DNA from 2 places in the Arthrobacter sp. MDT2-16 genome. Region 1 is predicted to be linked to the other one. Evidence: predicted binding sites of a transcription regulator. Region 1 holds the regulator's gene; the other holds the start of a gene.
What was found. Region 1 encodes HspR, which represses chaperone genes until heat shock. Its sites were predicted from a motif close to AAGTTGAGTCNNNNNGACTCAACTT; they were not measured.
Positions count from the first base shown of each region.

Region 2: the regulator HspR is predicted to act here: its motif matches at 12,104-12,128, upstream of ACX80N_RS13945 (Hsp20/alpha crystallin family protein).

Region 1 covers NZ_JBTNDP010000001.1:514,562-529,569, forward strand. The annotation lists gene ACX80N_RS02475 (SDR family NAD(P)-dependent oxidoreductase) at 177-860, opposite strand; gene ACX80N_RS02480 (DUF5655 domain-containing protein) at 939-1,514, shown strand; gene ACX80N_RS02485 (PspA/IM30 family protein) at 1,471-2,172, opposite strand; gene ACX80N_RS02490 (hypothetical protein) at 2,221-2,787, opposite strand; gene ACX80N_RS02495 (heat shock protein transcriptional repressor HspR) at 2,892-3,320, opposite strand; gene ACX80N_RS02500 (DnaJ C-terminal domain-containing protein) at 3,373-4,359, opposite strand; gene ACX80N_RS02505 (nucleotide exchange factor GrpE) at 4,544-5,182, opposite strand; gene dnaK (molecular chaperone DnaK) at 5,185-7,056, opposite strand; gene ACX80N_RS02515 (DUF2252 domain-containing protein) at 7,192-8,505, opposite strand; gene ACX80N_RS02520 (permease prefix domain 1-containing protein) at 8,553-9,542, opposite strand; gene ACX80N_RS02525 (PadR family transcriptional regulator) at 9,539-9,883, opposite strand; gene ACX80N_RS02530 (cupin domain-containing protein) at 10,003-10,620, shown strand; gene ACX80N_RS02535 (GNAT family N-acetyltransferase) at 10,715-11,200, opposite strand; gene ACX80N_RS02540 (LysE/ArgO family amino acid transporter) at 11,251-11,856, opposite strand; gene ACX80N_RS02545 (ArgP/LysG family DNA-binding transcriptional regulator) at 11,926-12,828, shown strand; cyclic di-GMP riboswitch class I at 12,928-13,002, shown strand; gene ACX80N_RS02550 (response regulator transcription factor) at 13,125-13,940, shown strand; gene ACX80N_RS02555 (hypothetical protein) at 13,956-14,402, opposite strand; gene ACX80N_RS02560 (MMPL family transporter) at 14,508-15,008, opposite strand, start outside.
Region 2 covers NZ_JBTNDP010000008.1:21,776-36,783, forward strand. The annotation lists gene ACX80N_RS13880 (ring-cleaving dioxygenase) at 1-520, shown strand, start outside; gene ACX80N_RS13885 (alpha/beta hydrolase) at 522-1,163, shown strand; gene ACX80N_RS13890 (isocitrate lyase/PEP mutase family protein) at 1,156-1,944, shown strand; gene ACX80N_RS13895 (prolyl oligopeptidase family serine peptidase) at 1,967-2,815, opposite strand; gene ACX80N_RS13900 (GTP pyrophosphokinase) at 2,946-4,052, shown strand; gene ACX80N_RS13905 (SRPBCC family protein) at 4,206-4,670, opposite strand; gene ACX80N_RS13910 (phosphoketolase family protein) at 4,705-7,089, opposite strand; gene ACX80N_RS13915 (ATP-dependent DNA ligase) at 7,128-9,662, opposite strand; gene ACX80N_RS13920 (SRPBCC domain-containing protein) at 9,732-10,226, opposite strand; gene ku (non-homologous end joining protein Ku) at 10,296-11,132, shown strand; gene ACX80N_RS13930 (hypothetical protein) at 11,129-11,383, shown strand; gene ACX80N_RS13935 (DUF2630 family protein) at 11,460-11,711, opposite strand; tRNA gene ACX80N_RS13940 (tRNA-Val) at 11,891-11,964, shown strand; gene ACX80N_RS13945 (Hsp20/alpha crystallin family protein) at 12,178-12,639, shown strand; gene ACX80N_RS13950 (SDR family oxidoreductase) at 12,734-13,531, shown strand; gene ACX80N_RS13955 (hypothetical protein) at 13,636-13,857, shown strand; gene pstS (phosphate ABC transporter substrate-binding protein PstS) at 13,938-15,008, shown strand, end outside.

The sequences.
Region 1 (15,008 bases):
GAGGCGAGGCGCCGTCGGTTCAGTCGTCGATGACGGCCAGGCCCCGGCGCTGGAGGTCCCCGGCGAGGTCCGCCTTCGTCCCGTGCAGGAACGCTCCCGACTCGTGGAGTTCGAAGGGCTCGGGTCCGTCCGCCATGGTCACCTCCGATGGATGGCTGTGCCCGCCGGGCCCCTGCTCAGAATGCCGACGACGGCAGGTCGCGCTCGCCGTCCCGGATGGCCGTCACGATGCGTGCGGCGACAGCCACCGGATCCTTGCCCTGCGGCAGCCTCGGCGCCTCCCCTGCGATGGGCCGGCTAGCCAGCCCGGTCTCGGTGTGGGGCGGGCGGGCGTCGAGCACCCGCACCCCCTGCCTGCGCAGCTCCAGTGTCAGCGCCTTCCCGTAGGCGCTCAGTCCCGCCTTCGTCGCGGAGTACGCGGCCATGCCCGCCGTCGGGCTCTCGGCGACGACGGCGCTGATCTGCGCGATGAACGAGTCCCGCGCGAGCCGGGGCGCGATCTCGCGCACGAGCCGCATGTAGCCGAGCAGGTTCACGAGCACGAGTTCGTCGAGGGTGTCGTCGTCCACCTCGACGGCGGGACCGAACGCCACGACGCCGGAGGCGAACACCAGCCCGCTCAGTTCGCGCCCGTAGATGGCAGCGGCGATGTCCGCCGGGCCCGTGGGTCTGCCGAGATCGGCAGCGGCGCGGCCCAGGACGGCATCGCCGAGTTCGTCCGCGAGCGCCGCCAGTCTGTCGTCGGAACGGCCCGAGAGCGTGAGCTGGGCGCCCTGGGCCACGAGCTGGCGGGACAGCTCGGCCCCGAGGACTCCCGTCGCACCGACGACGAGGACGTGGGCACCGCTCAGCTCGGTCATGGGCAGAGTGTAGCAACGGCCTTCGGCGTCCTTCCCTTCGCGCCCGGCGGGACGGCACCGGAACGCTACAGTGTGGCCATGGGCGAGATGCAGAGCTGGCAGTCGATGGTGCACGCCAACGCCGCGCGGCTGCTCCGCACCACCGGACGGACACCGGCGGATTGGGCTGCGGAGGCGCGTACTGCGGGGATCGGCACGCGGGAGGATCTCTCGCACTGGCTGAAGGAACAGGGAGTCACCGGATACAACCTGATGAGCGTCGACTGGGAGGTCTTCGGACTGCCGGAGTTCTTCGAGCGGTCGGCGGAGGAGCTCTACGCCGCCCAGTACGCGAACCGTCCGGCCCTCAGGCCCATCGCTGACAGCATCGTATCCTGGGCCACCGCGACACCGGAGGTCACCATCCAGCTGCGCAAGACCTACGTGTCCCTGCAGTCGTCGCGACGGAAGTTCGCGCAGCTCACGCCCACCAGGACCGCCGTGGACCTGGTCTTCCGGCTCGCGATCCCCGGACTGCCCGGGCTCGAGCCGATCCGCACGAACGAACCGTTCGCCTGGCGCCTCCGGCTCAGGCAGCCGGAGGACGTCGATGCCGCCGTCCGGCAGGCGCTCAGCGTTGCACTGGAGGATAGCCTCGGCCGTTCCTCCGCTTGAGCTCCTCGAGCTCCTGCTGGGCGGCGGCCTCCGCCTCGAGTTCCTCGAAGGCCTGCTGCAGGCGCGGTGACGACGGGTCCGTCCAGGACAGTTCCTCACGGGCCTGGGCCTGCGCCTCGAAGCGCCGCACCTCGAGTTCGGCGTTGCGCCGCGCCGCGTCCATCGCGGCCGCCTCCCGCGAGGACGACGCCAGTGCGTCATGCACACCGATCGCAGCCTGGGCCGCCGCGCGGCGGGCCAGCATGGCGTCGTACTCCATGGCGTTCTGCTGCACGCGCTGTTCCAGCCGCTGCACGTCGTCGTGGAGCCGGCGTGCCTGCTGCTCCGCCTCGTGCAACTGCCGGGTGAGGGTCTCGAGGCGACGCCGCGCCGTCATCGATTCGCGGATCGCGGCCCGGGCGGCGTCGTCGTCCCCGCGCTGCACCGCGGCTGCGGCAGCGGCCTCGACCCGGTTGACGTAGTCGGCGGCCTCGTTCGCGGCCAGGCCCACCCGGTGGTGGTGCGCCGCGACGTCCGCTGCCCCCCGGCGCGCCTGGTCGAGGAGGTTGCGCTGCGCCTGCTGGGCGCTCTGCGCCTGGATCCGGGGATCCTGCTTGGACTCCTCCGCCGCGGAGCGGTTGGCCTGCACGATCCGCGTGATGCGGCGTTTGATCGACACTCTGGACCCCCGGGGTGATGGTTGGTTGCGGCTACCTGGACTGACCCGTCACCAGGTCTGCCGGTTCCCGTAGCTGTCCCGCCAGGTGGCCATGGCGGAGATCTCGGTGCGGAGGCGGCTGGTGGCCTGCTCGAGCTGCAGCGTGTCGATGGACCGCGAGGTCTGCAGCAGGCTGCGGCGCAGGTCGGCGGACAGCTCGTCGAGCGCCCGCGCCTGCGCGGCGAGATCCGCGGTCCACTCCTGCTTCAGTGCCCGGTTCGGCTCACGGTCGGCAGCACGCAGCAGGGTCTCCAGGGAGGCCGCGGCCTGGTCGATCTCAGCGGCCGCCCGGGGGAGGTCCCCCACGGGGCGTCGCTGCGCCGTCGCTTCGGCGAGGGCGAGGTGCGTGGCACGCGAGGACCGCGTCAGGTCACCGATGAGCCGCGCGGGTTCCCGCGTCAGCCGGTCCGGCGCATAAGCGCGGGCCGCCAGCACGCCGCGGTCCCTCGTGCGCTCGATGATGCGGGAGCGCTTGACCTTGCGGACCACGAGCCACCCGGCCACGCCGGTCCCCGCGCCGACGGCGGTGAGGACCCCGGCGCCGACGACGAGCGCCTGGACGAAGAGATCAAGCATCGTGCAACCCCACGAGGTATTCCATCTCCTTAGTCTGCCCGCGTCCTCCGACATATTCCACCCGCGGCCGTGCGCGGCCGCGGGCGACCGCTCACCGGCGGTGGCTAGTTCGCCGTCCGCGCCGTGTCGGGGCGCCACACCACGAGCGCCTGGCTGCGCGGGCGGGGGCGCTGGCCGCGGGCCAGTGTGACGACGTCGCCCGCCAGCCCGGCGGCGAAGACCCGGCTCGATTCGGCGTGGAAGCGGCGGGACGCCAGCTCGGAGGACAGCTCCGTGACGCGCGCCTGCAGTGCGGATACCTGGTTCTCGAGTTCGAGGATGCGCCGGATGCCCTCGAGGGACACCCCCTCCTGCGACAGGCGCTGGATCTCGCGCAGCGTCCCGACGTCCTTCTGCGAGTAGCGCCTGGCCCTTCCGGGTGCCCGGCTGGGCGTCACGAGGCCCAGCCGGTCGTACTGGCGCAGGGTCTGCGGGTGCATGTCGGCGAGTTCGGCGGCCACGGAGATCACATAGATCGGCAGCGTGTAGTCCATGGCGGGCCTCCTTCCGTCGCCGGGGCTCCCGGCGGTCGCTCAAATGTACTCTTTACAGGCGCGCCTTCGCGGCGAGGCCCGCCCGCGGATCCGCGTCCCGCGTAGCAGCCCGGAAGGCCTCGACGGCGGCCTCGGCCTCCTTGGACAGATTCTGCGGGACGACGACGTCGACGGTGACGAGCAGGTCCCCCGTGGCCTTGGCGGTCTTCACGCCCCTGCCCTTGAGGCGCAGGGTCCTGCCCGACGGCGTCCCGGCGGGGATCCTCATCTTCACCAACTCACCGGTGAGGGTCGGGACGTCGATCTCGGCGCCGAGGGACGCCTCGGGGAAGCTGACGGGGACGTGCACGCGGATGTTGTCGCCGTCGCGCTTGAACAGCGGATGCTCCTTCACGGCGACGGTGACCATGAGGTCGCCGGGGCCGCTCTGCCCCGGCTGCCCCTTGCCCTTCACCCGGACCTTCTGTCCGTCGCGGATACCGGCCGGGATGCGGACGTCGATCTGCTCGCCCGAGGGTTCACGCAGGCCGATGGTGGTCCCGTTGATGGAGCCCGCGAAGGAGATGGACGTGCTGGCCGTGCGGTCGGCGCCCTTCTGGGGGCGCGTGGACTGGAAGCCGCCCGGGAATCCGTTGCCACCGCCGCCGAACAGGTCGGCGAACTCGGGGGGAAGGTCGCTGTTGGAGAAGCCGGTGCGCTGACGGGTCCCGGCCCCCTGGCCGAAGAGGTTCCCGAAGATGTCCTCGAACCCCGCACCGCCGCCGGCACTTCCACCGGCACCGCCGGCGGAGAAGCGCGCTCCCCCGCCCATCGCGCGGATGGCGTCGTACTGCTGGCGCTGCTCGGCGTCGGACAGCACGGAGTAGGCCTCCGAGACGTCCTTGAACGTCTTCTCGGACGCGGCATCACCCTGGTTCTGGTCGGGGTGGTACTTGCGGGCGAGCTTCCGGTACGCCTTCTTGATGTCGGTGTCGGACGCGTCCTTGGAAACACCCAGGATCTTGTAGAAATCCTTGTCCACCCAATCCTGACTGGCCAACGGGCGTCTCCTTTCCTAGGTACTACTGAAACGTGGGGCCGGGTTGCACGATCCCGAAGGAATCACACAACCCGGGAGCGCTGCGCGGAGTGCCGAGGAAGGCGGCTTCAATATCTCCCAGCGAGCTCTAGCGAGCCGGGAAATTTCGTCGCCGCCGTTCGGCATCCGCGCAGCGCGGTAAGAACTACTCAGGCACCGCTACGATGACCTGCGCGGCCCGGAGGACGCGCTCGCCCTTGCGGTAGCCCGCGCGGAGGATCTGGCTGACGCTATCAGCCTGGACGTCCGCACTCGGCTGCTGCATGAGCGCTTCGTGGATGTTCGGGTCGAAGGCGACGCCGACCTCGTCGATCCGGGTGAGCTCGTACGTCCGGAGGGCGTTCTCGAGCTTGCCCGCGATTGCCGCGAAGGGTCCCTCGGCGAGGTCGCCGTGCTGGCGCGCGGCGTCGATGTCGTCGAGGACGGGCATCAGCGTGTTGATGACGCCGATGACGGCCTGGTCGCGTGCGACATCCCGGTCGCGTTCAACACGGCGCCGGTAGTTCACGTACTCGGCCTGCAGGCGGAGCAGGTCGTTGCGGAGCTCCGCGACGACGTCCACGGCGGGATTGCTCGCCCCGTCGGCGCCGGCCTCGTTCAGGATCGCCTCGGCCTGGGCCAGGGCGTCGCCCTCCGTGCTGTCGCCGGCGGGACCTGCCTGCACTCCGGCCGCGGATTCCTCCGCGGCCGGAGTACCGGCGTCGTTCTGCTGCCCACGGACTTCGCCCGTCTCAGGGACGATCGGCTCGGACTCGTGCTCTTCTTCGTTTCCGTGGTGCGGCATGGCTACTTCTTCTCGTTGGTGTCTTCGTCGACCACCTCGGCGTCGACGATGTCCTCGTCGGCGCCTGCGGAGGCCGGCTGGTCGTCGGCGGGTGCGCCGGCTGCGGAGCCTGCGTCCTGCTGGGCGGAGGCGTAGATCGCTTCGCCGAGCCTGGACTGCGAGGACTGCAGCTTCTCGAAGGCCGACTTCACCTCGGCGTCGTTGTCCTGCGACTCCAGCGTCTTCTTCAGGGCGTCGACGTCGGCCTGGACCTCGGTGCGGACGTCCTCGGGCAGCTTGTCCGAGTTGTCGGCGATGAGCTTGTCCACCGAGTAGGCGAGCTGCTCGGCACCGTTGCGGGTGTCGGCGGCCTCGCGGCGCTGCTTGTCCTCGGCTGCGTGCTCCTCGGCCTCGCGCACCATGCGGTCGATGTCCTCCTTGGACAGCGACGAACCGCCCGTGATGGTCATCGACTGCTCGGTGCCCGTGCCCTTGTCCTTGGCGGACACGTGCACGATGCCGTTGGCGTCGATGTCGAAGGTGACCTCGACCTGCGGGACGCCGCGCGGTGCCGGCGCGATGCCGGTCAGCTCGAACGTGCCGAGCGGCTTGTTGTCCCGGGTGAACTCGCGCTCGCCCTGGAAGACCTGGATGGCCACGGACGGCTGGTTGTCGTCAGCGGTGGTGAAGGTCTCGCTGCGCTTGGTCGGGATGGCCGTGTTGCGCTCGATGAGCTTGGTCATCATGCCGCCCTTGGTCTCGATGCCGAGGGACAGCGGGGTGACGTCGATCAGCAGGACGTCCTTGCGCTCCCCCTTCAGCACGCCGGCCTGCAGTGCGGCACCGACGGCCACGACCTCGTCCGGGTTGACGCCCTTGTTGGGCTCCTTGCCACCGGCGAGCTCCTTCACGAGTTCGCTGACCGCGGGCATGCGGGTGGATCCGCCGACGAGGACGATGTGGTCGATGTCGGAGACCTTGATGCCGGCCTCGGCGATGACGTCCTGGAACGGCTTCTTGGTGCGGTCCAGCAGGTCCTTGGTCAGGTCCTGGAACTTGGCACGCGACAGGTGCTCGTCGAGGTGGACGGGGCCGTCCGCGGTGACCGAGAGGTACTGCAGCGAGATGTTGGTGGACGTCGCCGAGGACAGTTCCTTCTTGGCCTGCTCTGCGGCCTCCTTGAGGCGCTGCAGCGCGATCTTGTCCTTGGAGAGATCGGCGCCCTTGGCCTTGGCCTGCGAGAGCAGGTAGTCGACGACGCGCTGGTCCCAGTCGTCGCCGCCGAGGCGGTTGTCACCGGACGTGGAGCGGACTTGGATGGTGGAGAACGCGTCCTCGTCCTTGCCGACCTCGAGGAGGGAGACGTCGAACGTGCCGCCGCCGAGGTCGAACACGAGGATGAGCTCGTCCTCCTTGCCCTTGTCCAGACCGTAGGCGAGGGCCGCGGCGGTGGGCTCGTTGACGATGCGCAGCACCTTGAGGCCCGCGATCTCGCCGGCCTCCTTGGTGGCCTGCCGCTCGGCGTCGTTGAAGTAGGCGGGGACGGTGATCACGGCGTCGGTGACCTTCTCGCCGAGGTAGCTCTCGGCATCCGTCTTGAGCTTCTGGAGGATGCGCGCCGAGATCTCCTGCGGGGTGTACTTCTTCGCATCGATGTCGACGCTCCAGTCGGTGCCCATGTGGCGCTTGACCGAGGAGATGGTGCGGTCGATGTTGTTGACGGCCTGGCGCTTGGCGATCTCGCCGACCAGGACCTCGCCGGCCTTGGAGAAGGCGACGATCGACGGCGTGGTGCGCGCGCCCTCGGCGTTGGCGATGACGGTGGGCTCGCCACCCTCGAGGACCGAGACGACCGAGTTGGTGGTTCCGAGGTCAATACCTACTGCACGTGACATGCAAGTTCCTTTCGACTGCCCGGGATTTGCGAGGCGCTCATCCGCCGGGCGCGTGGATTGAGCGTTCTGCACTCAACTATAGTCCTGCACAGCCGGAGATCAAAACGAAGTTGAGCCAGGAGGACTCAACTTGCACTATGCCGCCGGTACGGCGGTGATGAGTCCTTCGCGGAAAGCGTCGACGAAGAGGGCATGATCCTGCCGCACCGTCTCGGCGTAGGCCTCGCCGAATCCCACCAGGTCTGCGATGAACTCCTCGCGCGCGTCACCGACGGCGGCGAGGATCGCGGTCTCCGTGCGGAACGGCACGAGGTCGTGGTCGCTGTCCTCGTCGGTCGAGCAGTGGATCTTCGCGGTGGCCTGCCCGAGCGCTTCGAGCACGGGCACCATCTGCTCGGGTTCCGTGAGGTCCTCCCAGGAGAGATCCCGCTTGTAGGGGGACAGTTCCGACACCACGAAGGAGACCCCACGGATCGAGGTGTAGCCGAGGAACGGGTCCGTGTGGGTCTGCAGCGAGCGCTGGCTCACGACGGCGCGGTGCCCGTCGTCGTGGAAGAAACCGCGGACGCGCTCGTCGTCCACGATCCGGCTGGGCGCGGCGATGTTCGACTGCTTCATCGTGAGGATGATGTCGTTCTCCTGCGCCTCGTCGAAGCCCTCGATCAGCACGTTGTAGGTGGGCAGCCCCGCACTGCCGATCCCGAAGCCCTTCTTCCCCACGATCCCCTTGACCCGGTAGAACACGCGACGGCGGGAGCGCTCGCCGTCAGGGATGGTGGCGAGGTAGCGCTCGAACGCGTCCGACACCTCCGCGGACTCCTCGCCTCCCAGCACCCGAATCGATCCGTCGTCGCGGAACTGGCGCTCGTCGTCCTCGATCAGCGTGAGGGAGTCGAGCAGGCGCGTCCGCCGCGCGGCGCGGGCCTGCTGCAGGACCCGGTGGATGGTGCCCTCGGTGTTGTCCAGCCCGAAGGCGAAGGCCGACTGCTCGTCGTCCACGTAGTCCCCGACCCGGCCCAGGTACGCCTCGAGGTAGGTGCGGGACAGGTCGCGCACCGCCCGCGACGGCAGCGCCTTCTGCCAGCACAGCAGCGTCAGCGACGCAACGAACCGGCGCAGGTCCCAGGAGAAGTGGCCCACGTACGCCTCGTCGAAGTCGTTGACGTCGAACGTGAGCCGTCCCTCGTTGCTCATGTAGGTGCCGAAGTTCTCGGCGTGCAGGTCGCCGTGGATCCACACGCGACCCGTGCGCCCGTCCGCCCACCTGTCGTCGAGCCCTGCCATGTCGGTGTAGAACAGCGACGCGCTGCCGCGGTAGAAGGCGTAGGGGTCCGCCGCCATCTTCCGGAACCGCGCCCGGAAGGCGAGGGGGTCGGCGACCATGAGGTCCTGGTGCGCTTCCACGAGGGTGTTCACGATGTGCTGCTGACGGGGCTCGGTGGCTGCCATCAGACCACGGTACGCGCGTCGCCCGGGCGGAGCGTGCCCGGGCAGGGTCAGCGGCCCACGAGGACGGGCTGCCGGGCTCCCGGGGCGGACGCACGCCGCGCCTTCAGGAACCCGTCCACCACGTCCCAGGCGGTGATGAGGACCACGACCGCGGTCACGATGGAGCCGACCGTCCAGCCGCCCCCCGTCGCGACCGCGGGACCCCATCCGACGGCGTCGACGAAGGCCGGGTTGAGCAGCCTTCCACCGGACCACAGGAGGACCGCGGGCACCGCGAAGGCGAGGGCGAGGGCGAGGTTCACGACGGCGGCCGGCCAGGACCAGTCCCGCAGGTACAGCCAGACCGCGAAACCCGCCTCGAGGACGATCAGCCCCAGGAACCACGGGAGCCAGAAGGACCACAGTGCCGGGTCGAGCAGGGGGATCGCGCTGCCGTCGTCGGCGTTGACCACGGAGCGGACCTGCTGCCAGAGGATGGCGCCGGCGAAGACGGCGAGGAACACCAGTGACGCGACGAGCTCGGGCAGGCGCGCATGGCGCGAGCGGTCGGGCAGGACGGGGAGGGTGTCGGGGGACCACCCCAGCCCCGTGTCGGGGACCCCCGTCCGCTCCAGGATGACGAACACGAGCGTGCTCCAGAACCCGATGTGCACCGTGACGTTCAGCGCCGTCGTGACAGCGCCGCCGATCGCCGCACCGACCTCACCCTGGCTCAGGAACTGCACGAGGAACACCGCGGCGGTGGAGATGGGGACGACGACGGCGAGGAGCGTCCTCAGGAGCCGGAGCCAGTCGAGGTAGTAGCGCGGCCCGATCAGCGTGAGGGGCCGGTCCACGTAGTCGGCCGCGAGGCGCTCCGGGTCCCCCAGCTGGAGCAGCGCCGAGCGCTCCGCGGCGGCGGGCTCCTCACCGGCGGCGAGGCGGGCGTCGACCGCGCCACCGATCATCTCCCTGATCTCGGGCTCGATATCGGCGCGGTGGGTATCGGGCACGGTGCGGACGACGGCCCAGACGTAGCGATCGGTCAACGTTGTCATGGCAGTTCCCCTTCAGCGAGGCGGTGCAGCGATGCGGTCAGCCGATCCCAGTCGGCGGAGAGGGTGGCGGCGAGGTCGTCGCCGGCCGGGCTCGTCCGGTAGAACTTGCGGGGACGGGACTCGGCGGTGTTCCACTCGCTCGTCAGCAGGCCCTGCTTCTCGAGGCGCCGCAGGAGTGGATAGAGCGTGTTCGCGTCGACCTGGATGTCCAGGCCTTCGAGCGCTTCGAGGAGCGCGTACCCGTAGTCGGGGGTGCGCAGCCGGGTGAGGCAGGCCAGGACGACCGTCCCGCGCCGCAGCTCCTGCAGGTGTCCGGCAGTTCGGTCGTCATCGAGGGCCATGCCTGGAACTATAGTGTGCGTTGCACACTATAGCAAGAGGCACAATGATGCCCGCACGCGCGATGAGAAAGAAGCCCCTGCGCCGTCCACCCTGCATCCCAGCGACCCAGGAGGCACCCATGCACCCCGACACGACCAGGACCACCGGCGCCTCACCCGCGGCTCGTGCGATCCCCGCGGCGGAACTCGCACTCACCGGCAGCAGGACACGCCGCTTCGAGGGCGAGGCGCACGGCTCCGCCGTCTCCTACTTCGCGGTGGACAACGACCCCGGTGACACCGTCGCCCTGCACCGGCACCCGTACGTCGAGACGTGGGTGGTCCTCGAGGGGCACGTGCGCTTCACGGTCGGGACGGCAGGGCTCTCGGGAGTGGCGGGCGACACCGTCGTGGCACCGGCCGGCGAATGGCACGGCTTCACGAACGACGGCGACGGCCCGCTGCGGATGCTGTGCATCCATGCGTCCCCGCGCATCATCCAGGAATGGAAGGAGGGTGCCATACTGTCCGGCATGGACCTCGAACAGTGGTGGAACGGCGTCATGCCGCAGACCCGGGACTGGCTGACCGCCCACAACGGTGAGGCGCTGACCCCCGAGGTGGTGGCGGACATCAGCAGCGCGGGCGGCCTCGTGGCCGCCGACTCCTGGTGGATGGGTGAGCGCGGCCCCGACGGCATGTTCCTCTCGGACGCGGCGACGGACTGGATCGAGGAACGCGCCAACACCGAGGAGTAGTCGCCGAGCACCTCCGCCACCGGCGGGAAGAGTCCTACGCATCGAGCGGGCCCGGGACCGTCGCTCCGGAGGAGAGCGACGCCTTCCCTGTCCCCTAACCGGAGAGGTCCTTGAAGTAGCGGGCAACGGGCCACCGCTCGAAGCCTGCCGCCTCGTACGCCCGGCGGGCCGGTTCATGGCCCGGATCGTCGCCGGTCTCCACGAGGACCATGCGCATGCCGGCCTCCCGGCTCCTGGCGAAGGCATGATCCATGAGGTCGCGGGCCACGCCCCGCCGCTGGAACTCCGGGTCCACGCTCAGGACGTGGATCTCGCCCATGCTGTCCTCGGGATGGAGTCGCAGGCACACCCAGCCCACCACGCGCGCACCCTCCACGGCGACGGCGATGTTCCCGGGCTCGCCGTCGAGCACGGCCGCGAGGTCACGATACTGGCGTTCCCTCCACCCGTCCGGATAGAAGGACCCGTACACGAACGGCGCCACCGCCTCGCGGACCAGCGGGAACACCGGCTCCCAGGCGCGCATCGACAGCTCGAGCACCTCCGCCCGATGGTCCGACCCGTACGGCACGATCCGCATGCAGTGACGGTAACTCCCCGGGCCGGGCGGCGCACCCGCGGCGCCGTCGGCTACCGCAGGACGAGCATCACGGCCAGCAGGAGCATCACGACGGCGATCAGCGCGTCGAGGATCCGCCAGGCGCGTGGACGGGCGAAGAGCGGCGCGAGGTAGCGGGCCCCGATGCCGAGTGCGGTGAACCACACGAGGCTGCCGAGAGCGGCTCCCCCGGCGAACCACCACTTGCCCGGCACGCCGTGCGTGGTCGCCAGCGTACCCAGCAGCAGCACCGTGTCGAGGTACACGTGGGGGTTGAGCCAGGTCAGGGCGAGGCACGTCCCGAGCGCGGCCCGCCACGACATCGTGGCGGGTCCGCCGTCGGCGTCGAGGTGCTCGCCCCGGAGGGCACGCCGTGCCGCCAGGACCGCGTAGCCGGCCAGGAACGCGGCCCCTGCCCAGCGCACCACCTCGAGGACCACGGGGGCCCGTTCGATGACCGCCCCCAGTCCCCCGACCCCCAGCAGGATCAGCACCAGGTCCGAGAGGGCGCACACCGCCACCACCAGCAGCACATGGGAACGCCTCAGGCCCTGGCGCAGCACGAAGGCGTTCTGCGATCCGATGGCGACGATCAGGGTCAGACCGGCAGCGAGTCCGGTGGCGGCGGTGGTGATCACCTCCTCAACCTAGGAGGCGGCAACCGGTTCAGGCCAGCTAATGATCCTTCAGCATGGTAAGAATTGCTCATGAGGCACGTCGACCCGGCACACGCGGAGGCACTCGCCGCGATCGTGGCCGCCGGAAGCTTCGAGGCAGCGGCAGCGGCCCTCGCGATCACCCCTTCGGCGGTCAGCCAGCGTATCCGCGCACTGGAGGCCGCCGTCGGTCGTCCCGTCATCACCCGGACACGGCCCCTGCGCCCCACGCAGGCCGGTCAGGCCGTGGTCCGCTTCGCCCGGCAGTTCGACCTGCTGGCCGCGGACCTCGCGGCGGACCTCGAGCCGGGCGACCAGGGCGGGCGCCGGCGCATCACGATCGTCATCAATGGCGATTCGCTCCATACCTGGGCGCTGCCCGCCCTGGCCACGGTTGCCGGCACGCTGCAGATCGAGGTGTTGCGCGAGGACCAGGAGCACTCGCTCGACCTGCTCCGCAGCGGTGCGGCGGCGGCCGCCATCACGTCGGTCGCCGCCGCAGTCCGGGGGTGCTCGTCCCATCCGCTCGGGATCATGCGCTACGTCCCGGTGTGCACACGGGAGTTCCGCCGGACCTGGTTCCGGGACGGTGCGACGACGGAGCAGCTCGGCGTCGCCCCCGTGATCGTCTTCGACCGGAAGGACGACCTGCAGGACCGGTACCTCCGCTCGCGCTCGCGTCGCACCCTCGACCCGCCGCGCCACTACGTCCCCGCGGCCCAGGAGTTCATCGACGCCATCCGGCTCGGCATGGGCTGGGGGCTCGTCTCCGAACTGGAGCTGAGGGGCGAGGCCGACCGCCGGGCCTTCGAGGCCCTCGAACCGGGCGGCCACGTGGACGTGCCGCTGTACTGGCAGCAGTGGCGTCACGGCTCGACAGCGCTGTCCGCCGTCAGTGACGCGGTACGCCATCATGCAGTCATCCTCCGGCAGCCCGATGCGGCGCCGCGGTGACCTCCGCAGCCGCGGAGGAACGCCACGCCGAACCGCGCCGGGCCGTTGGTCGCTGCGGTGTCACCGGGGGTTGCTAATATCGTCGGGCGGGCAACCGCTCGTCGACAAAGGCAAACCCGGTGCGAGCCGGGGACGCAAAGCCACGGGACCCATGCGGTCAGCCGGGCCGCCGAACAGAAGAGGTCCACGCAGTATGCCAAGGACGCCTCAATTCCATACAGCCCCCGCACCGGTCGGACGGATCGTCCTCGAGCAGGCCCCTGCGGGCACGCAGCACCATCACGGGGTAACACGCCATGAATAGCCCTGCGCCCGGGGACGTCCGGCCGGCCGTCGTGATCGAGGACGACCTCGACATCCGCAACCTGGTCTCCGCCATCCTGGAGCAGGGAGGCTTCCAGGTCACCGGCGCGGCCACCGGTCGCGAGGGCGTCGACGTCGTGCGTCGGGAACACCCGACCGTGGTGACCCTGGACATCGGGCTGCCCGACATCGACGGGTACGAGGTCCTGCGGAGGATCCGCTCGACCACGGACTGCTACGTGATCGTCCTGAGCGGCCGCGCGGACGAACTGGACATCCTGACCGCCCTGCAGGCCGGCGCGGACGACTACGTCCTGAAACCGTTCCGTCCCCGCGAGCTCCGGGCACGCATCGACGCGATGCTCCGCCGGCCCCGTGCCGGGCAGATGGCACAGCATCCGTCGGGCCGGTCCGCGGTACCCGTGACGGTGGTCGCTCCGTCCGTCCCCGACCGTCGGCAGGCCTCCGACACCCTCCTGCGCAACGGCGCGCTCGTGGTGGACGGCGAGGCGCGCACGGCGAGTTGCTCCGGTATCGAGTTGCCGCTCACGAAGACCGAGTTCAACCTGCTCCACGAACTCCTGCGCAGCAACGGCGCCGTCCGGACGAAGGAGGAGCTGGTACGCGTCTCGCGGGGCAAGGACTACCGCGGATACAACTTCGTGAGCCGCACCGACGAACGCGCCATCGAGGTGCACATCGCGAACCTCCGCCAGAAGCTGGCCCGCACCATGGGGGACCCGGATCTGATCATCACCGTGCGCGGGGTCGGATTCCGGATCATGCCGCAGGGCACCACCTCGCGCTGAGCCGCCCGCCCCCGGTCAGCGGTGTTCGGGGCGGCTGTCCTGGAACGCGGACACGGTGTCGGCTGCGCACGCGCGGAGACGCGCCACCGAGCGCCGGGCGTCCTCGAGGCTGCCGGCCCTGATCGATCGCTGCGTGGCACCTGCCGCCTGGGCGAGGCGTACGGCGCCCACCATCGTGGCGGACGTCGTCACGCTGAGCACGGCGTCCTCCGCCCCCATCGCGTCGTCGTCCTGGAGCCGGCCGTCGAGCCGGTCGATCTTCCCCGCCAGCGAATCGCAGAAGTCGCGCGCGAAGCGCTCCACCACCGAGGGGTCCGAGAAATCGCGCCTCATGTCCCGGAGGACGTCCGGGTCGAGGAGCTGCGCCGCCCTTCCTGGCGCGTCCGGGACCCGGACGGCGTCGTGGAGGGGCACCGTACCGTGGTCCTGGTCAGGACGCGGCGGCGTGGATGGGGTGGGCACAGTCCAAGATTAGTGACGGGTCCGCTGCCGGGCGCGGTACCCGGATGTTCTTGCGCAAAGCTTGCGGAAGGTCGGCGGTTCGTGCTCGACGGCGGGATGAGCGGGCTACCGCGGGGACGCCACTTTCCCGAGCGGTGACGGCCACCAGATCCCCGGCCCGATGTCGTAGGCCAGCGCGGGGATCAGCAGCGACCGCACCAGCACGGTGTCCAGCAGCACGCCGAACGCCACGATGAAGGCGATCTGCGCGAGGAACAGGATCGGGATGACCCCCAGCGCGGCGAAGGTCGCGGCCAGGACCACCCCCGCCGAGGTGATGACACCGCCGGTGACCCCGAGTCCACGCAGGATCCCCGGCCGGGTGCCGATGCGCAGGGACTCCTCGCGCACCCGGGTCATCAGGAAGATGTTGTAGTCCACGCCCAGCGCCACGAGGAACACGAACGCGAAGAGCGGCACCGACGCATCCGCGCCCTCGAACCCGAAGACGTTGTTGAACACCAGCGCCGACACCCCGAGCGCGGTCGCGTTCGAGAGCGCCACGCTGGCCACGAGGAGCACCGGCGCCACGACCGAGCGCAGCAGGATGATGAGGACTACGAGGAT
Region 2 (15,008 bases), on a different contig from region 1:
CCAGCACTCGTCCGTCCTGACGGTCCAGGATCCCACCCGCACCCTCGAGACGTTCACGCGCGACCTCGGTATGACGGTCCTCGGCGAGAAGGACGGCCGATACCGTCTGAGCACGCACGCCGGCGAGCCCGGCACGGTCGTCGACGTCGTCACCGACGCCCGCGGTGAGCGCGGCCTCGTGGCCGGCGGCACGGTGCACCACATCGCGTTCCGTGTCCCCGACCAGCAGACCCAGGAGCTCTGGCGCCAGGAGCTCGCCGAGCGCGGCTACGGCGTGACGGCGATCCTCGACCGCCAGTACTTCACCTCCATCTACTTCCGCGAGCCGGGAGGCACGCTCCTCGAGATCGCCACCGACACCCCGGGCTTCGACATCGACGAGCCCCTGCTGGAACTCGGCCGTTCACTGAAGCTGCCGCCGTGGCTCGAGCCGAACCGCGAGGCGATCGCCCATTCTGTGGCGAAGATCGAGCTGCCCGCGGAGAACAACCCGGCCGTCCAGGCCTTCTTCAGGAGCTGACATGAGCGCAATCCACCAGTGGCCGCACCTGTTCGAGGAAGGAGCACCCGGCACCCCCGTGCTGCTGCTCCTGCACGGCACGGGCGGCACCGAGCACGACCTCCTGCCGCTCGCCGGGCGTCTCGCCCCCGGCGCGGGTCATCTCGCTCCCCGTGGACCCGTGCAGGAGCACGGCATGAACCGCTGGTTCCGCCGCTTCGGCGAGGGCGTGTTCGACGTCGACGACGTCGTACGCCGCGCCGGTGAACTCGCGGCGTTCGTCGGCTGGGCACGGGACCACTACGGGATCGGCGGTCGGCCGCTCGTGGCCGTCGGTTTCTCCAACGGGGCGAACATCGGCCTCGCGACCACGCTGCTCCACCCCGATGCCGTCAGGAACACCGTCGCGTTCTCCGGCATGTACCCGCTGGAGGGGCGGACGATCGAGGCGGACCTGTCCGGATCGTCGGTCGCCCTGTTCAACGGGGAGTCCGACGCCATGGCCCCGATCGAGAGCGTGGTCCGCCTGGGATCGATCCTCGAGAGCCGTGGCGCCGAAGTAAGCCGGAACGTCCGCCAGGGCGGTCACGGGATCCACCCCACGGAGGTGGACGGTGCAGCCGCCTGGATCACCTCGCACACCCGGAAGGTACTCAATGACTGACACACGCAACGACCTCGCCGCGAAGGCCGCCAACCTCGCCCAGCTGCACGCCGCCCCCGAGATCCTGCAGGTGGTGAACGTCTGGGACGCCATCAGCGCGAAGACCATCGCCGCCGTCCCCGGCACGACGGCCCTTGCCACGGCAAGCCACTCGATCGCGGCGTCGCTGGGCTACGACGACGGTGAGAACATCCCCGTGGAGGAGATGATCAACGCCGTAGGACGGATCGCCGCGGCGACGGACCTGCCGGTGTCCGCGGACCTGGAGTCGGGCTACGGCGACCCGGAGGACACCGTCCGCCGGGCGATCGGCGTCGGGATCGTCGGCGCGAACATCGAGGACCAGATGCGTCCGCTGGCCGACGCCGTGGAGCAGATGGAGGCGGTCCTGCGGGCAGGCACGTCGGAGGGGATCGATTTCGTCCTCAACGCCCGTACGGACGCCTTCGTGAGAGCCGGGGACCGCGATCCCGCGGACGTCCTGGCCGACGCCGTGGAGCGCGGCAGGGCGTACCTGGCCGTGGGTGCCACGAACGTGTTCGTGCCCGGGCTGCTGGACGAGCACGCGGTGACCACCCTCGTGGAGGCCTTCGGTCCCCGGCGCCTGAGCGTCATCAACGTGCCGGGCAGCCTCGCGCCGGCGCGCCTGCAGGAACTGGGCGTGGCCCGCATCTCCTACGGCCCCTGGACGCAGCGCGTCGCGCTCACCGCGCTCGCGACCACGGCACGCGACCTGCTCGCCGGCGGTGCCCTGCCCGAGGGCACGCTTCCCCTCAACTAGGGATGCCCCCACCGGACCCCGGTCAGCCCCCGACGGGCGGGCCGGGGTCCCCTACGGCGGCGTCGGCGGCGTCGTCGAGCAGTCCGACGATCCGTTCCCAGGCCTCGGAGCCGGGGGTGATGACGGCGAAATGGTCCCCCGGGACGAGGACCAGCTCCGCCGTCGCACCTGCCGCCGTGGCCTCCCTCACGTAGCCCTCCGACTGGCTGAGCGGCACGGTGGCATCGTGCATGCCGTGCACTGCATACACGGGGACGTCCAAGGGTATGGCGGTCATCGGGTCCGCGAACCGGTACCGCTCCGGGTCCCCGGGGTCGCCGAGCAGGTTCTCCACGGCGCCGTCGCTCAGTCCGAGCCTGCGGGCCTCCCCGAGGTCCAGCACCCCGGCCTGGCTGACGACGGCGGTGAGCGGCACGGTGGGGACCCCTGCACCGGGCGCGCCGGACGGCAGTCCTGCCCTCCCCGCAGCCCATACGGCCAGGTGTCCGCCGGCGGAGTGGCCCAGCGCCGTCGTCGAGCGGAGGTCGAGGCCGTGCTCCCCCGCGGCGGCGGCGAGCGCATCGATGCCGGCGGCGACGTCGTCGAACGTGGCGGGCCAGCCGCCCCCGTTGCCCGCCCTCCGGTACTCGAGGTTCCAGCAGGCGTAGCCCCGGCCCGCGAGATCCTGCGCGAGCGGCTCCCCCAGCTCGGCTCCGTAGGTGGACCGCCAGTAGCCGCCGTGGATGATGACCACGACGCCGCGGACCGCGAGGCCCGCGGCGGGCAGGTGGAGATCGGCGAACTGGCTCGGATCCTCGCCGTAGCCGTACCGCTGCGGTGCGGCAGTCGACGCGGTGCCGCTGCCGGTCCGGAGGCGGCAGGCCGTGAGCACGGCGGCCCCGGCCGCGACGAGGAGGGCCAGGAGGGAGCGTCGACCCACGGGGTGTACCGGATTCACAGGGGAAGCTTAACGGTCACCCGCGTTGGCTACGATGAAGGTTCTCCTTCGAAAGGCACGGTGCATGGGCGCATGGGATGATCTCGACGAGCGGCTGAGGCCTACCGTCGAGGCGCATACGCGTGAGTACGAGCGCGTTCGGCCGGCCCTGGACCGCGTCACCGCCGCCATGCGGGACAGCATCGAGGGCATCTTCGACGGCACGGGCCTCCAGCCGCTGTTCGTCACGGCGCGCACCAAGACCGTGGAATCCTTCCGCGACAAGGCGTCCCGCACCCTGTCGTCCCCTGATACCGGTGCGACGCCCGTCCTCGTGTTCCCCGACCCGCTGCGCAACCTGACGGACCTGGTGGGCGTCCGCATCATCACCACGCTGCCGCACGAGGTGGACCTCGCGGCGAACCTGCTCAAGCGCCAGCGCCACGAGTTCGACTGCCGCGGTGACCGGGAGAAGGACATCGGGTCCATCGAGTCCGGCACGTACGGCTATTCGAGCCGGCACCTCATCATGCGTACCATCCACAACGAGGTGGTCCGGGCCTTCCAGCAGACCGTGGATCCCGAGACGAAGGCCGCCGGCAGCTACCTCTTCGAGGTTCAGGTGCGGACGGTGCTGGCGCACGCGTGGTCCGAGATAGAGCACGACATCCGCTTCAAGGCCTCAAATCCGAAGGCCTGGAGCCCCTACTTCGACCGACAGTTCACCGGTACGGCGGCCATGCTGGAGACGGTGGAAGCCGCCTTCGCCGAACTGCACGAGCGGTACGAGACGGTCACGGGATTCTGGGACGAGGAGGGCGAGGGCAGCGCCCCGCTCACGCCCAACCGCGTCCGTGACGTCTGGCAGACGCTGCTGCCGCACGTGGACCGGAAGTCGGACGACAACTGGGGCTGGGCGGCCGAACTGCTCGCCGCCCATGGACTGAGGACCACGCTGCAGCTCGTGTCCCTGCTGCAGGCCGACACCATCACGACGGTCCGCAAGGCGCTCGACCACCGCTACTCGCCCGGACCGGACCGGCTCCTCGACGACATGCTGCTCTGGCACTACGGCGAACGGCACATCGACCTCACGGCCGAGCCCACGGACGCGGACGCGACACCGCGACGGGACAGCCTCCAGCGCCGGTACCGGCAGATGCAGGCCTACCGGGCGCTGCATCCCGCCTGATCGGTCGGGTGCGGCGGGGCTCAGCCGCGGTCCTTCCGCGCGCCGGTCGAGGCGTCAGGCGGCCGGCAGGGTCCTGAGCCGCACCGTCCGGCGACGGCCGACCCCGAGGGAGCGGCCGTCGCCGTACGATCGATGCCGCGGGGCACCCGGGAATCAGGCCTCCGAGACCTGCGCCGCGAGATTGGCGAGCGTGGAGTCCAGGGCGTCCTGCGACACCTCGGGGAAGCTCAGCTTCTTCAGGATCGCCTTGTCCGTGACGGCGGACCAGTCGTAGCTCACGGAGACCTCGGTGGAGGCGGGGCCCGAGGGCTGCAGTTCCCACACCCATTCCCAGCCCGGCGGCACCTCGCCGGCCGGCGCCGTCTTCCAGGCGAGCAGCTTGTTCGGGTCGTAGCCCACCACGTGGTTGTCCGTCTGGTAGTCACCACCCATCTTGTCCCACTGCTGGTTCATGGTGAACACCTGGCCCACGGCGGTGATGCGGTCCGACTTGCTGTCCGACTGCACCATGCCCGAGCCGTCGAGTGCGGCATGGCGGGCGGGATCGGACAGGATGTCGAAGATGGCACCGGCGGGTGCATCGATGGTGCGGGTCGAGGAAATGCGGGACTCGGTCATAGGGTGTTCTCCTTCTGGTCGGGGACCACGGGTTTTACTTCGCCTCGTCCGGCGAAGATTCGTCGAGCATCCAGCCGGTGATGGACTCGAGGTCCTTCCCGGCGTCGCGCGTGTACTGCCAGGCGCGCTGCCGCTGGTCCTGCAGGTCCTGCCGGAAACGGGCCTGGGTGGCGCCGAGGGCCGGTACGCGGTCGATCACGTCCATGGCCAGCTGGAACCGGTCGATCTGGTTCAGCATCGCCATGTCGAACGGCGTCGTGGTGGTGCCTTTCTCTTTATACCCGCGCACGTGGAGGTTCGCGTGGTTGGTGCGCCGGTAGGTCAGCCGGTGGATGAGCCACGGGTAGCCGTGGTAGGCGAAGACCACGGGCTTCGACGTCGTGAACAGGGTGTCGAAATCGCGGGCCGAGAGCCCGTGCGGGTGCTCCGAGCTGTCCTGCAGGCGCATGAGGTCGACGACGTTGACCACCCGGATCTTCAGCCCGGGGACGCCCGCGGCCAGCAGGCGCGCGGCGGCCACGGTCTCGAGCGTCGGGACGTCACCGGCACATCCGAGGACGACGTCGGGCTCCACCCCGGGCTCCTCCGACCCCGCGAAGCCGAAGATGCCGATGCCGCGCCTGACGTGCAGGAGCGCCTCCTCGGGGCCCAGCCAGGTGGGCGTGGGCTGCTTGCCGGTCACGATCACGTTGATGGTGTCGCGGGTCTTCATGCAGTGCTCGGTGACCGCGAGCATCGTGTTGGCGTCCGGCGGGAGATAGACCCGGATGACGTCCGCCTTCTTGTTCATCACATGGTCGATGAAGCCGGGGTCCTGGTGGGAGAAGCCGTTGTGGTCCTGCTGCCAGACGTGGCTGGAGAGCATGTAGTTGAACGAGGCGATGGGCTGCCGCCAGGGCAGCGTCCGGTGGACCTTGAGCCACTTGGCGAACTGGTTGAACATCGAGTCGACGATGTGCACGAAGGCCTCGTAGCAGTTGAAGACCCCGTGGCGTCCCGTCAGCAGGTAGCCCTCGAGCCAGCCCTGGCACAGGTGCTCACTGAGGACCTCCATGACCCGCCCGGACCGTGCGAGGTGCTCGTCGACGTCCTCCAGGCGCGGTTGCCAGACCTTGTCCGTCACCTCGAACACGGCGGACAGGCGGTTCGACGCCGTCTCGTCCGGACCGAACAGGCGGAAGGTGTGGGGATTGCGCTCGATGATGTCGCGGAGGTAGCCGCCGACGGTGATCATCGGGCTCGCCTTCTCCGTGCCCGGATGCGGCACCTCCACGGCGTGCTCCAGGTACGAGGGCAGCACGAGGTCGCGGAGGAGCCACCCGCCGTTGGCGTAGGGCGTGGCGCTCATCCGGAGGTCGCCGTCGGGGGCCAGCGCGGCGATCTCCGGCCGGAGTTCCCCCGTCCCGGTGAAGAGCGACGCCGGATCGTAGGACCGCATCCAGTCCTCGAGCTGGCGCAGGTGGTCCTCGTTGCTGTGGATCTCCGAGAGCGGCACCTGGTGGGAACGCCACGTGCCCTCCACGGCCTTGCCGTCCACCACCGCCGGTCCCGTCCAGCCCTTCGGGGAACGCAGCACGATCATGGGCCACCGGGCCTCCGCGACGTCCGCACCCGCCAGGGGCGTCCGCGCCGCCTCCTGGAGGGTGTGGATACTGTCCATGCAGGCGTCCAGCACGTCCGCGAAGTCGCGGTGGGCGGCCTCCGTGGCCGTGGGGTCGGACACCGTGACGAAATGCGGCTCGTACCCGTAGCCGTACATCAGCTGCCGCAGCTGCTCCTCGGGCATGCGGGCGAGCACGGTGGGATTGGCGATCTTGTAGCCGTTGAGGTGCAGGATCGGTAGCACCGCGCCGTCGACCGTCGGATCCAGGAAGCTGTTCGAGTGCCAGCTCGTGGCCAGCGGCCCGGTCTCCGCCTCGCCGTCGCCCACCACCGCGACGGCGACGAGCCCGGGGTTGTCGAAGACGGCCCCGTAGGCGTGCATGAGCGTGTAGCCCAGCTCGCCGCCCTCGTGGATGGATCCGGGTGACTCGGGCGCGGCGTGGGAGGGGATGCCGCCGGGGTAGCTGAACTGCTTGAACAACGCGTCGAGCCCCGCACCGTCCTTGCCGATGCTGCTGTAGATCTCGGAGTACGTCCCCTCGAGCCAGGCGTTGGCCACCACCGCCGGTCCGCCGTGGCCGGGCCCTGTCACGAACAGCATCTCCTGCCCGCGCTCGGCGATCACGCGGTTCAGGTGCGTGTAGATGAAGTTGAGCCCGGGCGTGGTGCCCCAGTGACCCAGCAGCCGCGCCTTCACGTCCTCCCCCGTGAGCGGCCGTGTCAGCAGGGCGTTGTCGCGGAGGTAGATCTGGCCCACCGAGACGTAGTTGGCAGCCCGCCACCAGGCGTCCAGTGCCTGGATATCGAGAGTGCTCATGTATGCCTCCTGGGTGATATTCGGTGGATGGGCGTGGATCAGAGTTCGACGACGACGTCGGACGGCGTCTTGTCGGGCCTCCAGCCGCGCCAGACGGGATGACGGAGACGACCGCTGCCGGTGTGCTCGCTGTACTGGACCTCCCCCACGAGGGCGGGCCGGACCCAGTGCGCGTCGGACGCGTCGATGCCCGGCACGTCGTCGAGCGGTGCGGTCTTCCGCCCCAGCTTCTTCAGGCGGGCACCGGCCTCCGCGAGGTCCCGCTCGGTCAGCCCGGATCCCACACGCCCCACATAGCGCAGGTCGACACCGTCGGGCACCGCGACGAGCAGTGACCCGATCTTCGAGGCGCGGGTGCCCTTGCCGGGCCGCCAGCCCACCACCACGACCTCCTGCGTGCGCAGGTGCTTGATCTTCACCCACGACGATGACCGCGCCCCGGGCTGGTAGTCGCCGGTGAGGCGCTTGGCCATGATCCCCTCGAGGCCGAGCTGCCTGCTCGCCTCGACAGCTTCCGCGAGCGTCGCATCGAGGATCGGAGGGACCTGCACATGACCGTCGTCCGCCTCGTCGACGGCCTTCTCGAGCAGTTCGCGCCGCTGCCGGTACTCGAGGCGGGTGAGGTCGTTGCCCTCGAGGTCGAGCAGGTCGAAGAGCATCAGGCGGACGGGCGTCACCTGGCGGGCCGCCTCGATCTCGGCGCGGCGGGTCAGCTTCATGCGTGTCTGGAGCAGACCGAAATCGGGCCGGCCCCGTGCGTCGAGGGCCACGATCTCACCGTCGAGGACGGCGCTGTCGGCGCTGAGGTAGTGCCCCAGGTCCCCGAGCTCCGGGTAGACGAGCGTGGTGTCGATCCCGTTGCGGCTGACCAGGGTCACCGCCCCGTCCCGGACCTGCACGATGCAGCGCACCCCGTCCCACTTCATCTCATAGGCCCAGGCCTCGGGATCGGGGATGGTCTGCTCGGAGCCGAGCGTGGCCAGCATGGGCCGGACGGCCTCCCTCCGGGGGCCGGCGAGCACCGGCTCCTCCAGCGCATCCGGTGCGGAGGACGCCGAAGGAGCGGAGGACGGGGAGGGTGCGGACAGGGACACCGAAGGGTCGGAGGTGGCGCCCTCAGGATCGTCCTGCGCCTGCGCGGGCTGGTCCTTCATGAGGTGGATCAGCCAGTTGCTCCTGCCGCCCGCTCCACCCCCGGTGTTGATGAGGGCGTAGCGGCGGATGGCCGTACCGGCCTGCGCGAGGCCGCCGTGCGGCCTGCCGTGCAGCGTGCAGATGACTTCCTTGCCGTCCCTCCACTTCTCCAGCTCGTAGGTGCCCGCGTCCCAGATGGACACCTCCCCCGCGCCGTATTCCCCTTTCGGGATACTTCCCGCGAACGAGCCGTACTCGAGGGGGTGGTCCTCGGTCTGCACGGCCAGGTGGTTCCTGCTCGGAGTCAGCGGTGGACCCTTCGGGATGGCCCATGACACCAGGACGCCCTCGTGTTCGAGCCGGAAGTCGTAGTGGAGACGGCGGGCATGGTGCTCCTGGATCACGAAGCTGTTGCCCCCCGAGGGCCCCACCGCCTCCGGGACCGGCTCGGGCGTCTTCGCTGCGTCGCGCATCGCCCGATAGGTGGACAGGCGGTCCGTCGGCGCAGCACCGCTCCCGGCGTCGTTCCCGGCCGTGCGCGTCGTCGCCGGGGCGAGGAGGTCCCCGAGGTCCAGGACGCGCTGCATGACGTCCCGGTAGTCCAGGTGCCGGAGGTCCTCACCGCCGTCGAGCTCCTCCCAGGTGCGCGGGGCGGCGACGGTCGGCTCGGTACGCCCGCGGAGCGAATACGGGCTCACGGTCGTCTTGTTCGCGTTGTTCTGGCTCCAGTCGACGAGCACCCTGCCCGAGCGCAGCGCCTTCTTCATATCGCTGACCGCGAGGTCGGGGTGGTCGGCCTCGAGGGCCCGGGCGAGTTCGCGGGCGACGGCGGACACCTGCTCGGAGGTCTGGCGGCCGTCGAGGGCGCAGTAGAGGTGGATCCCCTCGGAGCCGCTGGTCACGGGGAGCGGCTCGAGTCCCATGCCCTGCAGGATGGGCCGTGCGAGCAGTGCCACTGCGGCGCAGTCGGCCACCCCGGCACCGGGACCGGGGTCGAGGTCCAGCACGAGGCGGTCAGGATTGCCCCGGGCGCCGTCCGCCGTGAAACGCCACTGCGGCACATGGATCTCGAGTGCCGCGATCTGCCCGAGCCACGTGAGGGTCGCGAGGTCGTTCACCATCGGGTACACGTTCGTGTGGTCCTTGTGCTGGATCGCGTTGCGCGGCACCCACGCCGGAGCGTTCTCGTCGATGTTCTTCTGGAAGAACATCTCGCCCGGTTCCCCGGGCGTCCCCACGCCGTGGACCCAGCGTTTCCGGGTGGCCGGGCGCCCGCCGGCATGATGGATGAGATGCGGGGCGACGGCCGCGTAGTAGGCGAGGACGTCCGCCTTGGTGGTCCCGCTCGCCGGGTAGAGCACCTTGTCCAGGTTGGAGAGACGCAGTGTGCGCCCGTCCACGGTGACGGTCTGCTGCCGCGCCGTGCGGGGAGGAACCATGCCCCCAGTCTCGACCGGATGCCGGTGGCGGTCCAGCGAAGATTCCGCGGGCGGGTCCGCCCGGCCCCGTCAGTCCCCGAACTGCTCGCGGTACCGGTTCACGTAGACGTCCCAGAGCGAGGGGTCCTGGCCGAGGTTGCGCTTGTTGAGGAAGTCGTCGAGCCCGGCGATGGTCAGGTGCCAGCCGGCGGCCATGGTGGCCGAGTGCCGGGGGCTGCCCGGGGTCAGGAGCAGCACGAGCTGCGTGCCGTTGTCGCCCGTGCGCGTGAGGTCCCAGCGCAGGCTGTCCCGCTCCCAGGTGTAGGCGAGCACGCCCGGCCGCTCGGCCTCGAGGACGGTCCCGCGCAGGGGCTTCTGGTCCGCGTACCGGAACAGGATCTCCGTGTCCTTGCGCGGCTCGAACTCCATCTCGCAGGGGAACCAGTACTTCAGCTTGTCGGCGTCCGTCAGGTGCTTCCACAGCACGGTCGGAGGGAACGCGAACTGGAATTCCAGGCGCAGCACGGTGCCGCCGTCGTCGCTCGTGGTCTTGCTGACGATGGGCTCTACGGTCTCGGAAGTCACCCCTCAAGTCTAGGGGCGGGCGGCCCGGACCCTCTGGCATGCTAAGCCTGCTTGGTGTTCACTTGACCCATGAGAGCCATCTGGAAGGGTGCGGTCGCGTTCGGGCTGGTCAACGTACCGGTCAAGGTCTACAGCGCCACCGAGGACCACGACATCCCCCTCCACCAGGTGCACGACGAGGACGGCGGCCGGATCCGCTACCAGCGGCGGTGCGAGATCTGCGGCGAGGTGGTCGACTTCAAACACATCGACAAGGCGTACGACGACGGCGAGCACACCGTGGTCCTGACCGAGGAGGACCTCTCGTCCCTGCCGGTGGAGAGGAGCAGGGAGATCGAGGTGGTGGAGTTCGTGCCGAGCGACCAGATCGATCCGGTCATGTTCGACCGCTCGTACTACCTCGAACCGGACAGCACCTCGACCAAGGCGTACGTGCTGCTGCGGCGCACGCTCGAGGAGACGGACCGCACCGCGATCGTGCAGTTCTCCCTGCGGCAGAAGAGCCGGCTGGCCGCGCTGCGTGTCCGCGGGGACGTCCTCATGCTCCAGACGCTGCTGTGGGACGACGAGGTGCGCGAGGCCTCCTTCCCCGCCCTCGAGGAGAAGGTGCGCATCTCCGCGAAGGAGAAGCAGATGTCCGCGGCCCTCGTCGACTCCTTCTCCACCGATTTCGACCCGGAGAGCTTCAGTGACGACTACCAGGTGCAGCTGCGCACCCTGATCGACGCGAAGATCGAGAAGGGGGACACGATCGACACCGAGGAGACCTTCGGTGTGAGCAAGGACGACGACGACGACAACGTGCTCGACCTCATGGAGGCCCTGCGCCGCAGCGTCGAGAAGAACCGCGAGAAGAAGGCCGGCGGCACGAAGGCCGCCGGCACCTCCAAGAAGAAGGGCGCATGATGGGATTCCTCACCGACAGCCTCGGCCGCCAGACCGTCGTGCTGAAACCGAACGCGCCGATCCTCGGGTGGGCGCTGCTCGGCGCCGCCTCCTTCATGGCGCTCGAGGAACGCAACCGCGAGCGGCTCCGCCTCGCGAGTTCCGCCTGCCTCGCGGTCTGGGCGGCGCTGGAGGTGATCTCCGGGCAGAGCGGCTTCCGGCGCAGCGCCGGGTCCCTGACGCTCTCCTGGCTGCTGCGGAAGGCCCGCTGACGCGGGTGCGGGCCCTGACGCGGGCGACCTGCCGGGGCTGACCGGAGGGCACCGCGGTAGCGCCGCCCTGACGTCGCTACTGGCGGTATCCCTCGACCTGGCTGACGGGGCGTACGTCCGCGTCGGCGGGGTTCTCCCCGGCGTCGGCCTTCGCACGGCGCTGGCGGAGCAGGTCCCAGCACTGGTCGAGGTCCTCCTCCACCTTCCTCAGGCGCGCCGTATGCTCCTGGTGCGCCTCGCCGGCGCCGGCGTCCTGCGGCTGCTCGCGGAGCTCGTGCTCCTCCTGAACGAGTGCCTGGATGCGCTGCAGCAGGTCCTGGTTGTCCATGGTGCGGTCCCTTCGTCGTCGCCGTACCGGCGGTAGCGGATGATCAGCAGGCTTTCCTTCAGGCTACTGAGGTGACGGAGCCATGACCAGCGCGTACCCGGACATCCCGGGATCGGCCAGGAGCATCCCGGGGAATTTGGCGCGGCGCCCCGATGCCCTAAGCTGTTGGAGAACCAGTTGCCTGTGTAGCTCAGTCTGGTAGAGCATCCGCTTCACACGCGGAAGGCCCGGGGATCGAGGCCCCGCGCAGGCACGAGGATCAGCTGGAGACAGCGCTACAGGAAGGCCCGTACCGATGCATCGGTACGGGCCTTCCTGCATGAGGGTGTGTTCGTTGGAAGCGAACAGGAGAATTCTTAGCACTCTCCAAGGGTGAGTGCTAACATTTTTCGTAGTTGAGCGAAGGATGCTCAACCTTCAGGAATCCTCCACCTCCCCGGTGGCATATGCGAAGGAGTTGTTTCCCGTGGCCAAATTCGATCCGTTCCGTGAGCTGGACCGCGTTGCCGGCGCCCTCCTGGAGAGCCGTCCCGGGCTCCGCCTCATGCCGATGGACCTCTACCGCGAGAAGGACCACTACATCCTCTCCGCGGACCTTCCGGGCATCGACCCCGGATCGGTCGACATCGACGTGGACGGCCAGCTCCTGACCATCCGCGCCGAGCGCACGCTGCGCAGCGCCGAGGGCGTCAAGTGGCTGACCCGCGAGCGCGAGAGCGGCTCGTTCCTCCGCCAGCTCAGTCTGGGCCAGGGCGTCGACACCGAGGGCATCTCCGCCCGCTACGAGAACGGCGTCCTGAGCGTCGCGATCCCGGTCAGCGAGCGCGCGAAGCCGCGCAAGATCGAGATCGTCAGCGGCGACGCCTCCACGCCGGTCCAGTCCAGCGCCGTCAAGGGCTCCGGCACGCAGGGCGCCGTCGAGTCCTGATCCCCCTACCAGCACCCCCGGGCTCCTGGCCCGGGGGTGCTCCGGGTCCACGGCCCCCTTGCGGCGGCGCACATCGGGCACGAAGGATGGGGGCATGGACTTCACCCCCACCAAAGCAATCGTCACCGGCTCCGATTCCGGCATCGGCCGGGCCACCGCCATCGCCCTCGCAGCGGCGGGCTGCGATGTCGGCGTCACCTGGCACTCCGACCAGGAGGGCGCCGAGGAGACCGCGCGCCTCGTCCGCGAGAAGGGCGTCCGGGCCGCCGTCGCGCAGCTCGACACCACCGACGCGCCCGCCTGCGGCGACGTCGTCGACCAGCTCGCGAAGGAGCTGGGTGGCCTCGACGTCTTCGTCAACAACGCGGGCGTCAACGGCGGCACCATGTTCATGGAGACCGACTGGGACACCTGGCGCGGCACCATGGGTGCGAACCTCGACGGCGCCTTCGTCTGCATCCAGCGCGCCGCCCGGCACATGATCGACGGCGGCAGGGGCGGGCGCATCATCGCGGTCACCAGCGTCCACCAGGAGCAGCCGCGCGTGGGTTCAGCGGCCTACGACGCCTCCAAGCACGGGCTCGGCGGGCTGATCCGCACCATCGCGCTCGAGCTCGCGGACCGGGGCATCACCGCGAACGCCGTCCTTCCCGGGGAGATCAACACCCCGATGAACGCCTCCGCCGACGAGGACCCCCGCACCATGGACCGCCCCGGGATCCCCGTGGGTCGGCCGGGCGCACCGGAGGAGATCGCCGACGTCGTCGCCTTCCTGGCCTCCGGGGCCTCCAGCTATGTCAACGGCGCCTCGTTCGTGGTGGACGGCGGGATGCTGCTCATGGGACCGCAGGCGGGGTCGCACCTCACCAGCGGGGACTGGCGCACGCTCTGATCGGGAGGGTGTGAGGGACACCACAACCTTCAGCGCGCGTTCATGCGACGTTCAGGAGCGCCCGTTAGCGTGGGAGGTCCCGGACTGCTTCCGAAAGGCCCGCCATGAATGCCCCCCTCACCCCGGTCAGCACTGACGACGTCCAGGACTGGTCGGGCTTCAAGCGCGGCGAGCAGATCACCTTCCAGCACCCGGCAGGGACGCAACTGTGCGGCGTGCTGGACATGAGGACCGATGACGCCTCCGTGGTGTGGATCCAGCTCGACGACGGTGGTGGCCGCCGGCTCGTGCACCGGGGCGACGGCTACCGCCTGCGGCGCGGGTGAGCTGACCCCGGGACCGGATCAGCGGGTTCACCTGCTGTCCACCTGAGGTTCACCCCTCCGCCACCTGTAACGTGGCTGGGGTGAGAAGCCGTGCCGTACCGTCCCTGTCCCTCGCCGTCGTCCTCGGTCTCACGGCCTGTGGCTCGGACTACCCTCTGGGTGCCGAGCAGGAAGCAGCGGCGCAGCGCGGGGACACGAGCCTGCAGGGAGCGGTGACCGCCTCCGGGTCCTCCGCGCAGGGACCGGCCATGGACGCATGGCGCTCGGGATTCGCCACCCTCTACCCGCGGGCGCAGGTGCAGTACTCGCCTGACGGCTCGGGAGCCGGCCGCGGTGCGCTGCTGGCCGGCGCCGTGGGCTTCGCCGGATCGGACGCCTACCTCGACGACGAGGAGCGTGCCGAGTCCACGGAGGTGTGCGGTCCGGGTGGCGCCTTCAACATCCCGGCCTACGTCTCCCCCATCAGCGTGGCGTTCAACCTGCCCGGTATCGAAGCCCTGGACCTCGATGCCGCGACCGTGGCCCGGATGTTCCGCGGGGAGATCGCGATGTGGAACGATCCCGCGATCGCGGCCCAGAACCCCGGCGTGGAACTCCCCGCCCGGCCCATCTCGGCCGTGAGCCGGTCCGACGACTCCGGCACCACCGAGAATTTCACGGACTACCTGCACGCGGTGGCACCCGAGGCCTGGCCGGAGGAGCCCGACGGGATGTGGCCGGCGGACCTGGAGAACGAGAACGCCAAGGGCAACGCCGGCGTAGTCACCACGGTCGCCGGCACGGTGGGGGCCGTCACCTATGCCGACGATTCCGCCGTGGGGGACCCGCTCGGGCGCGTGGCCCTCCGGGTCGGGGACACGTACGTCCCGGTGAGCTCCGAGGCGGCCGCCGCCGCCGTCGATCTCGCGGCCCGCGTCCCCGGCCGCCAGGAGTACGATCTCGCGCTCGACCTCGACCGCACCACCACCGCGCCGGGCGTCTACCCTCTGGTCCTGGTGTCCTACCACGTCTACTGTGCGCGGTACGAGAACGAGGCGACCGCCGTCGTCGTCCGGGCCTTCGGCACGTACGCCGTCAGTGCCGAGGGGCAGGCCGAGGCTGCCGCGGCGGCGAAGAGTTCACCCATCTCGGCGGGCCTGTCCCGACAGGCC